3 regions of the Streptomyces sp. NBC_00094 genome follow, and region 2 is predicted to be linked to each of the others. Evidence: riboswitches for the same ligand, from Rfam matches in the RefSeq annotation. Region 2 holds a riboswitch; each other region holds the start of a gene.

Region 1 (3,243 bases), 3.7 Mb from region 2:
TGTCCGGCCGGCTCAGCGTCTCGCCGATCCGGCCGAACCGCCAGACGCCGTCGGGCCGCAGCCCCCGGTCGACGATCGACACGACGGGCCAGGCGAAGAACACCCCGAAGAACGCGACGGGCAGGGCCATCAGCCCCAGCCGCGTCGCGCTCCCCTGGAGATCGCCCCGGCCCCGCACTACTTCAGGACGAGCGACGACCACTGCTGGATCCACGGGTCACGCTTCTCGGCGATCTTCGCGGGCGCCATGGTCTCCGGCGCGTCGATCACGACCCCGTGCTTCGTGAAGATCTCCGGCAGCGCCGCGTCCTTCGCGACCGGGTTGACGAACATCTGCAGCGGCATGTCGTCCTGGAACGTCTTGGAGATCAGGAAGTCGATCAGCGCCTTGCCGCCCTCGGGGTTCTTCGCCCCGTTCAGCAGGCCCGCGAACTCGATCTGCCGGAAGCAGGTGCCGGTGGACACCCCGGTCGGCGCCACCTTCGGCTGCGGCTCGCCGTACAGCACCTCGACGGGCGGGCTGGAGGCGTACGAGACGACCAGCGGGCGGTCGCCCTTGGCCTGCTTGCCACCGGCCGATCCGGAGAACTCCTGGTTGTAGGCGAGCTCCCAGCTGTCGACGGTCTTCACACCGTTGGCCTTGAGCTTCTTCCAGTAGTCCTGCCAGCCCTCGTCGCCGTACTTCGCGGCCGTACCGAGGAGGAAGCCGAGGCCCGGGGAGGACCGCTCCGGGTTCTCCACGACGAGCAGGTCCTTGTACGCCGGCTTCGCCAGGTCGTCGAAGGTCTGCGGCGGCGCCAGCTTCTTGTCGGCGAAGTACTTCTTGTCGTAGTTGACGCAGATGTCGCCGGAGTCGACGGGCGTGACCCGGTTCTCCGCGTCGAGCCGGTACGTGGCCGGGACCCGGTCCAGGCCCTTCGCCTCGTACGGAACGAAGATCCCGTTGTCGAGGGCGCGGGAGAGCAGGGTGTTGTCGACACCGAAGAAGACGTCGCCCTGAGGGGAGCCCTTGGTCAGGATCTCCTTGTTGACGGCCTCGCCGGCGTCGCCGGCCTTGAGGACCTTGACCGTGAAACCGGTCTCCTTCGTGAAGGCCGCCAGCACCTCCTTGGAGGCGTTGAACGAGTCGTGACTCACGAGGGTCACGGTCTTCGGCGCGGGCGCACCGGTCTTCCCCGCGGCGTCGCGGACGTCCTCCGTGCCGCAGGCGGCGAGGGTGGTGACGCCCAGCGCCGCGACGAGCGCGGCGGCGGCCATTCTCTTCGTGCTCGCCGAAATGGTGGTGCTCACTGACATTCCTCCTGGGTGTGTCCAGGAAGAGACGCGGCCCTGCCCACGTCCGGCGGAACCGGACGCGGGCAGGGCGCAACAGCTTGAGTTAACGACCGAACTTCCTACCCAGAATGACCTGGGCAAGGTTCAGAGGGTCTGCGGTCTACGGTCACCGCACTCTCAGCGCTGTGGCGCTCCCCTGTCGGAATATGAAGATGTGTTCGAGCTCAGACTACAAGGTCAGCGTTCGGAGGCCGCCAGCTGTCCACAGGCACCGTCGATCTCCTGGCCTCGGGTGTCCCGCACGGTCACCGGAACCCCGTGGCGGGCGATGGCCTCGACGAAGGCCTTCTCGTCCTCCGGACGGGACGCCGTCCACTTCGACCCGGGGGTCGGGTTCAGCGGGATCAGGTTGACGTGCACCCGCTTGCCCTTGAGCAGCCGGCCGAGAAGGTCACCGCGCCAGGCCTGGTCGTTGATGTCACGGATGAGCGCGTACTCGATCGAGACCCGGCGCCCGGACTTCTCCGCGTACTCCCAGGCGGCGTCGAGGACCTCGCGCACCTTCCAGCGGGTGTTCACCGGCACCAGGGTGTCGCGCAGCTCGTCGTCGGGGGCGTGCAGCGAGACCGCGAGACGGCACTTGAAGCCCTCGTCGGCGAAGCGCAGCATCGCCGGCACGAGACCGACCGTGGACACCGTGATGCCGCGCTGCGAGAGCCCCAGACCGTCCGGCTCGGGGTCGGTGAGGCGCCGGATCGCGCCGACGACCCGCTTGTAGTTGGCGAGCGGCTCGCCCATGCCCATGAACACGATGTTGGAGAGCCGCGCCGGTCCCCCGGGCACCTCCCCGTCGCGCAGGGCCCGCATCCCGTCCACGATCTGGTGCACGATCTCGGCGGTCGACAGGTTCCGGTCGAGCCCGGCCTGCCCGGTCGCGCAGAACGGGCAGTTCATCCCGCAGCCGGCCTGCGAGGAGATGCACATGGTCACCCGGTCCGGGTAGCGCATGAGCACCGACTCCACGAGCGTGCCGTCGTGCAGCCGCCACAGGGTCTTACGGGTGGTGTCGTCGTCGCACGAGATGTGCCGCACCACCGACATCAGGTCGGGCAGCAGCTCCCCGGCGAGCTTCTCCCGCGAGGCGGCCGGGATGTCGGTCCACTCGGCGGGGTCGTGCGCGTACCGCGCGAAGTAGTGCGTCGACAGCTGCTTGGCGCGGAACGGCTTCTCACCGATCGCGGCGACGGCCTCCTTGCGCTCGGCGGGCGAGAGGTCGGCGAGGTGCCGCGGCGGCTTCTTGGCTCCGCGGGGGGCGACGAAAGTGAGTTCTCCGGGCACTGGACGGGCCACGATCGGGTGTCTCCTCAGACGGCACGAGGTCCGGACAGCCCCGCGTCGGCGGGCAGCGCGGCATGACGATGCCGAAGCCAGGAGACCTCACTGGAGCGCCCTCGCGGCGGCGAGGACGACGGAAGGGCCCGCGGCGCACGCGCCACGAGCCCTTCCAGAGTACCCGCTGTCCGTCAACCCTCTCCGACGGACTAAACCGACCGCCCGGTCAACCCGTCCCGACGAACAGCGCCAGCAGCAACCACACCACCGGCGCCGTCGGCAGCAACGAGTCCAGCCGGTCCATGATGCCGCCGTGGCCGGGAAGCAGGGTGCCCATGTCCTTGATGCCGAGATCGCGCTTGATCATCGACTCGCCGAGGTCGCCGAGCGTCGCGCTCGCCGCCACCGCGAGACCGAGGAGCAGACCCTGCCACCAGGTCCCGTCGTCGATCATGAACTCCATGCACAGCGCGCCCGCCGCCATGGCGAAGGCCACCGCGCCGAGCAGACCCTCGCGGGTCTTGCCGGGGCTGATCCTCGGCGCCAGCTTGTGCTTGCCGAAGCGCCAGCCGACCGCGTACGCCCCGGTGTCGCTGACCACCGTGAGGATCAGGAAGGTCAGCACCCGCTGCGGAC
Region 2 (3,243 bases):
CGGCATGATCGCCGCGCACCCCACGTCCTCCAGCTTCCGCGCGAGGACCGGGTCGTCGTTGGTGTACGGCAGGACGGTGAAGCCCTCGTCGACCAGGGTCTCCGCCGCGTCGAGGAGCTCCACCCCGTCGGGAAGGAGGGTCCGCTCGTCGGCGACGACCTCCAGCTTGATCCAGTCGGTTCCGAGCGCCTCCCGGGCGAGCCGGGCGGTCAGGACCGCCTCGCCCGCCGTGAAGCAGCCCGCCGTGTTGGGCAGGACCCGGATGCCGAGCCGCTCCAGGACGGAGAGCACCGAGCCCTGGACCGTGGGGTCGAGTCGCCGCATCGCGACGGTGGTCAGCTCGGTGCCGCTGGCGATCAGCGAGCGCTCCAGGACGTCGAGGCTCGGCGCGCCGCCGGTGCCCATGATGAGACGCGAGGAGAACTCCGTACCCCCGAGGGTGAACAGGTCGTCGGACATCGCGCTCAGCCCCCCTGCACCGCGGTCAGGACCTCGACCCGGTCGCCCTCGCCGAGCAGCGTCGCCGCCCACTCGCTGCGCGGGACGACCGCCTCGTTGACGGCCGCGGCCACCCCGGTCGGGGCCGTGCTCAGGGTCGCGACGAGGGCGTCGAGGGAGACGGGACCGGCGAGCTCGCGGGGTTCTCCGTTCACGGACACGTTCATGCGGGCTGCTCCTGTCGTACGGGAGGAGTAGGGGAAAAGCGCCGGGGGGTGAAGGGGCGCGCCTCGTCGGGAAGGGCGCCCGTGGTGAGCACCTCCGCCATGACGTCGCCGGTGACGGGGGTGAGCAGCACCCCGTTGCGGTAGTGGCCGGTGGCCAGGTGCAGGCCGGGCAGGGCGCTGGGGCCGAGCAGCGGCGCGTTGTCCGGGGACGCGGGGCGCAGTCCGGCCCGGGTCTCGGTGAGCGGCAGCTCGGTGATCCCGGGGACGAGCTCGTGGGCGTCGCGCAGCAGCTCGTACACCCCGCCCGCCGTCACCGTCGTGTCCCAGCCCAGCTCCTCGCTGGTGGCGCCGACGACGAGCTCGCCGTTCTCGCGGGGCACCAGGTAGACGTGGCTGCCGCGGACGACGGCCCGGACGGTACGGGAGAGGAAGGGGGCGTACGGGGCGGGCACCCGCAGCCGCAGGACCTGGCCCTTCACGGGGCGGACCGGCGGCAGGACCTCGGCGGGCACGCCCGCGAGCCGCCCGCTCAGGCTGCCCGCGGCCAGCACGACCTGGTCCGCCGTCACCTCGTCGCCGCCCGTGAGGACGACTCCGTGGGCCCGGTCCCGTACCACCGTCAGGCGCTCGGCGAGGGCCCGGTGGAAGACGACCCCGGCCCGCTCGCAGGCGGTGAGGAGCGCGGCGGCCAGCCGGCGCGGGTCGACCTGGTGGTCGCCGTCCACGCGCAGCCCGCCGCGCACCCCGGGAGCGAGCATCGGCTCGAGACGGCGGCACTCGCGCCCGCTCAGCCACTCCGAGGTGAGGCCGCAGCGGGTCTGGAGGGCGTGCAGTTCGCGCAGGTGGGCCCGGTCGTCGGCGTCGAGGGCGACGGCGAGGGTGCCGCAGGCGCGGTAGCCGACGTCGTGACCGGTGGACTCCTCCAGCTCGGCGACGAAGGCGGGATAGCGTGCGGAGGAGGCGAGGTTGAGACCGAGCAGGGTCTCCTCGCCGTAGTGGAGTTCGGTGACGGCGGCGAGCATCCCGGCCGCGACCCGCGCGGCGCCGCCGCCCGGGTCCGGGTCGACCACGGCGGTGCGCAGCCCGCGCTGCGCGGCCCGCCAGGCCGTGACCAGGCCGATGATGCCGCCCCCGACCACGAGGACATCGGAAGAACGCATGGGCGTCCAGCCCCTCCCTTCGCCGGCATGACCCGGATCAGGTTCGTACGGTCGGAGGCCGCCCAGCCTCCCTCTCAGCCCGGTGCGTCCGGGCTCCCGCGAGTGCTTTACGCCCGCCAGACTAGCCGCAGCCCCGATGCGGTCCCAGGCCCCTCCCTTCCTGACGGATCGTCAGATGCGTAAGGTGGTCGGGTGAGCGAGCAGAAGCAGGCCCAGCAGCAGGTCGTGATCGTCGGTGCCGGGATGGCGGGAGTGCAGACCGCCGTCGCCCTGCGCGAACAGGGCTTCACCGGCACCGTCACCCTCATCGGGGCCGAACCCCACCAGCCCTACGACCGGCCACCGCTCTCCAAGGCGATCCTGCTCGGCAAGGCCGAGGACTCCGCCTTCGACGTCGACTTCGAGGCCCTGGACATCGACCTCCGCCTCGGCCTCGACGTCACCGGGCTCCGCGCCGCCGACCACGAGGTCGACACCGAGGCCGGGCCCGTCCCGTACGACGTCCTGGTCGTCGCCACCGGGGCCCACCCGGTCACCCTCCCCGGCGCCGAGGGCGTACCCGGCGTCCACCTCCTGCGCACCCTCGACGACGCCGTGCGCCTCGGCCCCGTCCTGGAGCGCCGCCACGCCGTCGTGGTCGTCGGCGCCGGCTGGATCGGCGCCGAGTTCGCCACCGCCGCGCGCGAGGCGGGCTGCGCCGTCACCGTCGTCGAGGCGGCCGACCGCCCCCTCGCCGGCGCCCTGCCCGCCGAGGTCACCGCCCCCATGGCCGGCTGGTACGCGGCGAACGGCGCCGAACTCCTCACCCACGCGCGCGTGCACACCGTCGAGCCCGGCCGGGTCGTCCTCGACGACGGCCGCGAGCTGCCCGCGGACGCCGTCGTCGTCGGCATCGGCGCCCGCCCCGCCACCGGCTGGCTCACCGGCTCCGGCATCGTCCTCGACCCGAACGGCGCCGTCACCGCCGACGAACGGCTGCGCACCTCCCTGCCCGACGTGTACGCGGTCGGCGACTGCGCCTCCTACCCCTCGGCCCGCTACGGCGAGCGCCTTCTCGTCCACCACTGGGACAACGCCCTCCAGGGCCCGCGGACCGTCGCCGCCACGATCACCGGCGCCGACTCCGGCCCGTACGACCCGGTCCCGTACTTCTGGTCCGAGCAGTTCGGCCGGTTCGTCCAGTACGCGGGACACCACGCGGACGCCGACGAGCTCCTGTGGCGCGGCGACCCCGCCGACGCGGCCTGGTCCGTGCTCTGGCTGCGCGACGGGGTCCCGGTGGCCCTGCTCGCCGTCGGCCGCCCCCGCGACCTGGCCCAGGGCCGCAAGCTCATCGAGACCGCCACCCCGGTCGATCCGGAGCGGGCCGCGGACCCGTCCGTACCCCTGAAGGCGGCCGTCCGGTAGGGGTGTCCTGT
Region 3 (3,243 bases), 2.0 Mb from region 2:
AGGTGCTCCTTGGGCGTGACGTAGCAGAGCATCGCCGTGCCCCACCAGGCGATCATCGCCGCGCCGATGCCCGAGGTGATGTGGTCGTAGGCGGGCGCCACGTCCGTCGTCAGCGGGCCGAGCGTGTAGAACGGCGCCTCCTCGCAGATCTCCTGCTGGAGGTCGATGTTCTCCTTGATCTTGTGCATCGGGACGTGGCCCGGGCCCTCGATCATCGTCTGCACGTTGTGCCGCTTGGCGATCGTGTTCAGCTCGCCGAGCGTGCGCAGCTCCGCGAACTGCGCCTCGTCGTTGGCGTCCGCGATCGAGCCGGGGCGCAGACCGTCGCCGAGCGAGTACGTGACGTCGTACGCCGCCAGGATCTCGCAGAGCTCCTCGAAGTTCGTGTAGAGGAAGTTCTCCTTGTGGTGCGCGAGACACCAGGCGGCCATGATCGAGCCGCCGCGCGAGACGATGCCGGTCTTGCGGCGCGCGGTGAGCGGCACGTACGGCAGGAGCACGCCGGCGTGCACCGTCATGTAGTCGACGCCCTGCTCGGCCTGCTCGATGACCGTGTCCTTGTAGATCTCCCAGGTCAGGTCCTCGGCCCTGCCGTCGACCTTCTCCAGGGCCTGGTACAGCGGCACGGTGCCGATCGGCACGGGGGAGTTGCGCAGCACCCACTCGCGGGTGGTGTGGATGTTGCGGCCGGTGGACAGGTCCATGACCGTGTCCGCGCCCCACTTGGTCGCCCAGGTCATCTTCTCCACCTCCTCCTCGATGGAGGAGGTGACGGCGGAGTTGCCGATGTTGGCGTTGACCTTCACCAGGAACCGCTTGCCGATGATCATCGGCTCGATCTCCGGGTGGTTCACGTTCGCCGGAAGCACGGCGCGGCCCGCGGCGATCTCCTCCCGTACGACCTCGGGGGAGACGTTCTCGCGGATCGCGACGTACTCCATCTCCGGGGTGATCTCCCCCCGGCGGGCGTACGCGAGCTGTGTCACCGCCTGGCCGTCGCGGCCGCGGCGCGGCAGGCGCGGGCGGCCGGGGAAGACGGCGTCGAGGTTCTTGAGCCCGCCGCCGCGCGGCGACGTGTGCTTGATGCCGTCGTCCTCGGGGCGGGCGGGGCGGCCCGCGTACTCCTCGGTGTCGCCGCGCGCGATGATCCAGTTCTCGCGCAGCGGCGGCAGGCCCCGCCGTACGTCGGTGTCGATGGTGGGGTCGGTGTACGGACCGGACGTGTCGTACAGCGTCACGTCCTTGCCGTTGGTGAGGTGCACCTGCCGGACGGGAACCCGGAGGTCGGGGCGCGAACCCTCGACGTACCCCTTGTGCCAGCCCGGCGTGCGGCCTTCCTGGTCGGAGGCAGGCGTGCGTGCATCCTGAATGGTCATGAGACCGATCTCCCTACGCCGGCATTACCCGGTAACAGGTTCGGCGGTCGGCGCAGCCTCCTCCCGTACGTGCGTACGGTGATCAGCGCCCTCTCAGCCCGGTGCTCCGAGCTCCCGCGTGTGCAAAGGTGTCACCACGCTAGCGCCATCCCTGGCGTGCTGAACAGTGGGCCCCCCGTCGTTCTTGCGATGATCGGTCGGTGACTTCCCCCCAGCAGCCCTCCGAGCCGCACGGCCACGGCCATGGTCATGAACCCGGCCCCGGCCATGAACCCGGCCATGGCCACAGCCACAGCCACGGCCCCGCCGCCCCCGTCTCCCGGCATCTGCGCAAGGTCATCGCCGCCGTCCTGATCCCCTTCGCCACCGCCGTCGTGGTCGGGCTCGCGGTCCTCTGGCCCGGCGGCACTCCGGCGCACGAGCGCACCGGGGTCGGTTTCGACCGGCAGACCGAGCAGGGCACGGTCGTCTCCGTCGAGCAGGTCGACTGCGCGGACGTGAACGCCGCCCAGGTCCCGCCGACCGGCGACACCTCCACCCCGGCGGGGCGCGAGGCGGTCAACGCCCAGCAGGGGCAGTGCGAGAAGGCGACGATCGAGGTCACCAGCGGCCCGAACAAGGGGCGTACGTTCACCGAGATCGTGCAGCCCGACGCGCCGCGTCAACTGCACGAGGGACAGGGCGTGGTGGTGGCGTACGCCCCCGACGCCCCGCGCGACCTGCAGTACTCGGTGACCGACGTGAACCGGAAGGTCCCGTTGGCGGTGCTCGCCGGAATCTTCGCCCTCGCGGTCGTGGCCGTCGGCCGGATGCGGGGCGTGATGGCGCTCATCGCGCTCGTCGTGAGCTTCCTCGTGCTGATGTTCTTCATCCTGCCGGCGATCCTGCAGGGCTCGAATCCGCTGGTCGTGGCGGTGGTCGGGTCGAGCGCGATCATGCTGATCGCGCTCTACATGTGCCATGGGCTGTCGGCCCGCACCTCGGTCGCCGTGCTCGGCACGCTGATCTCGCTGCTGCTGATCGGTCTGCTCGGCTCGGTCTTCATCGGCTGGGCCTCGCTGAGCGGCAACACCGACGACAACACCGGCCTGATCCACGGCCTGTACCCGAACATCGACATGTCCGGCCTGCTCCTCGCGAGCATCATCATCGGTTCGCTCGGTGTGCTCGACGACGTGACCGTCACCCAGACCTCGGCGGTCTGGGAGCTGCACCAGGCCGATCCGAGCATGGGGCCGCGCGCGCTGTACCGGGCCGGGATCCGCATCGGCCGCGACCACATCGCCTCGGTCGTGAACACCCTGGTCCTCGCCTACGCGGGCGCCGCCCTGCCACTGCTGCTGCTCTTCTCGATCGCGCAGAGCAGCATGGGCACGGTGGCCAACAGCGAGTTGGTCGCGGTGGAGATCGTCCGAACGCTGGTCGGTTCGATCGGACTCGTCGCCTCCGTGCCGCTCACCACGGTCCTCGCGGCGCTGGTCGTCTCCGCCGACCGGCCGGGATCCGACACCGAGGTCAAGCCCCGGGCGTCGGCACGGGGAGGTCGGCGCCGCCGCGCGAAGTAGCAGGCCCCGGGTCAGGGGCTCCGCGTGGCAGGCCCCGGGTCAGGGCTCCGGGTGACGGGCCCCGAGTCAGGGCTCCGGGTGAGGGCGGGTTCGATCCGTTCCCCCGCCCCCGTCCCGTACCCGGTGTCAGCCCGCGTTCTCCTCGGCCAGAATCCGGCCGAGTGCGGCCTCCAGGTTGTCCTCGAAGTCACCGAGTGTCCGTTCCTGACCAAGCGGAACCAACTTGTCCGTGCGGTCGAGGAAGGCGACCAGCGGCGGCGCGCTCGCCCGGAACAGGGCTCGGTCGCCGCCCACCTGAAGCC

The links. A riboswitch is a leader RNA that binds a small molecule or an ion and turns the genes downstream of it on or off. The one in region 2 is predicted to bind thiamine pyrophosphate.
Region 1: it holds a riboswitch for thiamine pyrophosphate, as region 2 does, so the genes downstream of both, OG580_RS26185 (thiamine ABC transporter substrate binding subunit) here and thiO (glycine oxidase ThiO) in region 2, are expected to answer to the same signal.
Region 3: it holds a riboswitch for thiamine pyrophosphate, as region 2 does, so the genes downstream of both, thiC (phosphomethylpyrimidine synthase ThiC) here and thiO (glycine oxidase ThiO) in region 2, are expected to answer to the same signal.

The regions. Positions count from the first base shown of each region.
Region 1 covers NZ_JAPEMB010000001.1:5,861,782-5,865,024, reverse strand. Annotated here, with positions in the region: gene OG580_RS26190 (iron ABC transporter permease) at 1-130, opposite strand, end outside; gene OG580_RS26185 (thiamine ABC transporter substrate binding subunit) at 178-1,296, opposite strand; TPP riboswitch at 1,374-1,483, opposite strand; gene rlmN (23S rRNA (adenine(2503)-C(2))-methyltransferase RlmN) at 1,513-2,625, opposite strand; gene OG580_RS26175 (phosphatidate cytidylyltransferase) at 2,834-3,243, opposite strand, start outside.
Region 2 covers NZ_JAPEMB010000001.1:2,121,507-2,124,749, reverse strand. Annotated here, with positions in the region: gene OG580_RS09195 (thiazole synthase) at 1-459, opposite strand, end outside; gene thiS (sulfur carrier protein ThiS) at 465-665, opposite strand; gene thiO (glycine oxidase ThiO) at 662-1,825, opposite strand; TPP riboswitch at 1,823-1,935, opposite strand; gene OG580_RS09180 (NAD(P)/FAD-dependent oxidoreductase) at 2,018-3,232, shown strand.
Region 3 covers NZ_JAPEMB010000001.1:4,103,961-4,107,203, reverse strand. Annotated here, with positions in the region: gene thiC (phosphomethylpyrimidine synthase ThiC) at 1-1,376, opposite strand, end outside; TPP riboswitch at 1,370-1,504, opposite strand; gene OG580_RS18050 (YibE/F family protein) at 1,577-2,941, shown strand; gene OG580_RS18045 (SsgA family sporulation/cell division regulator) at 3,068-3,243, opposite strand, start outside.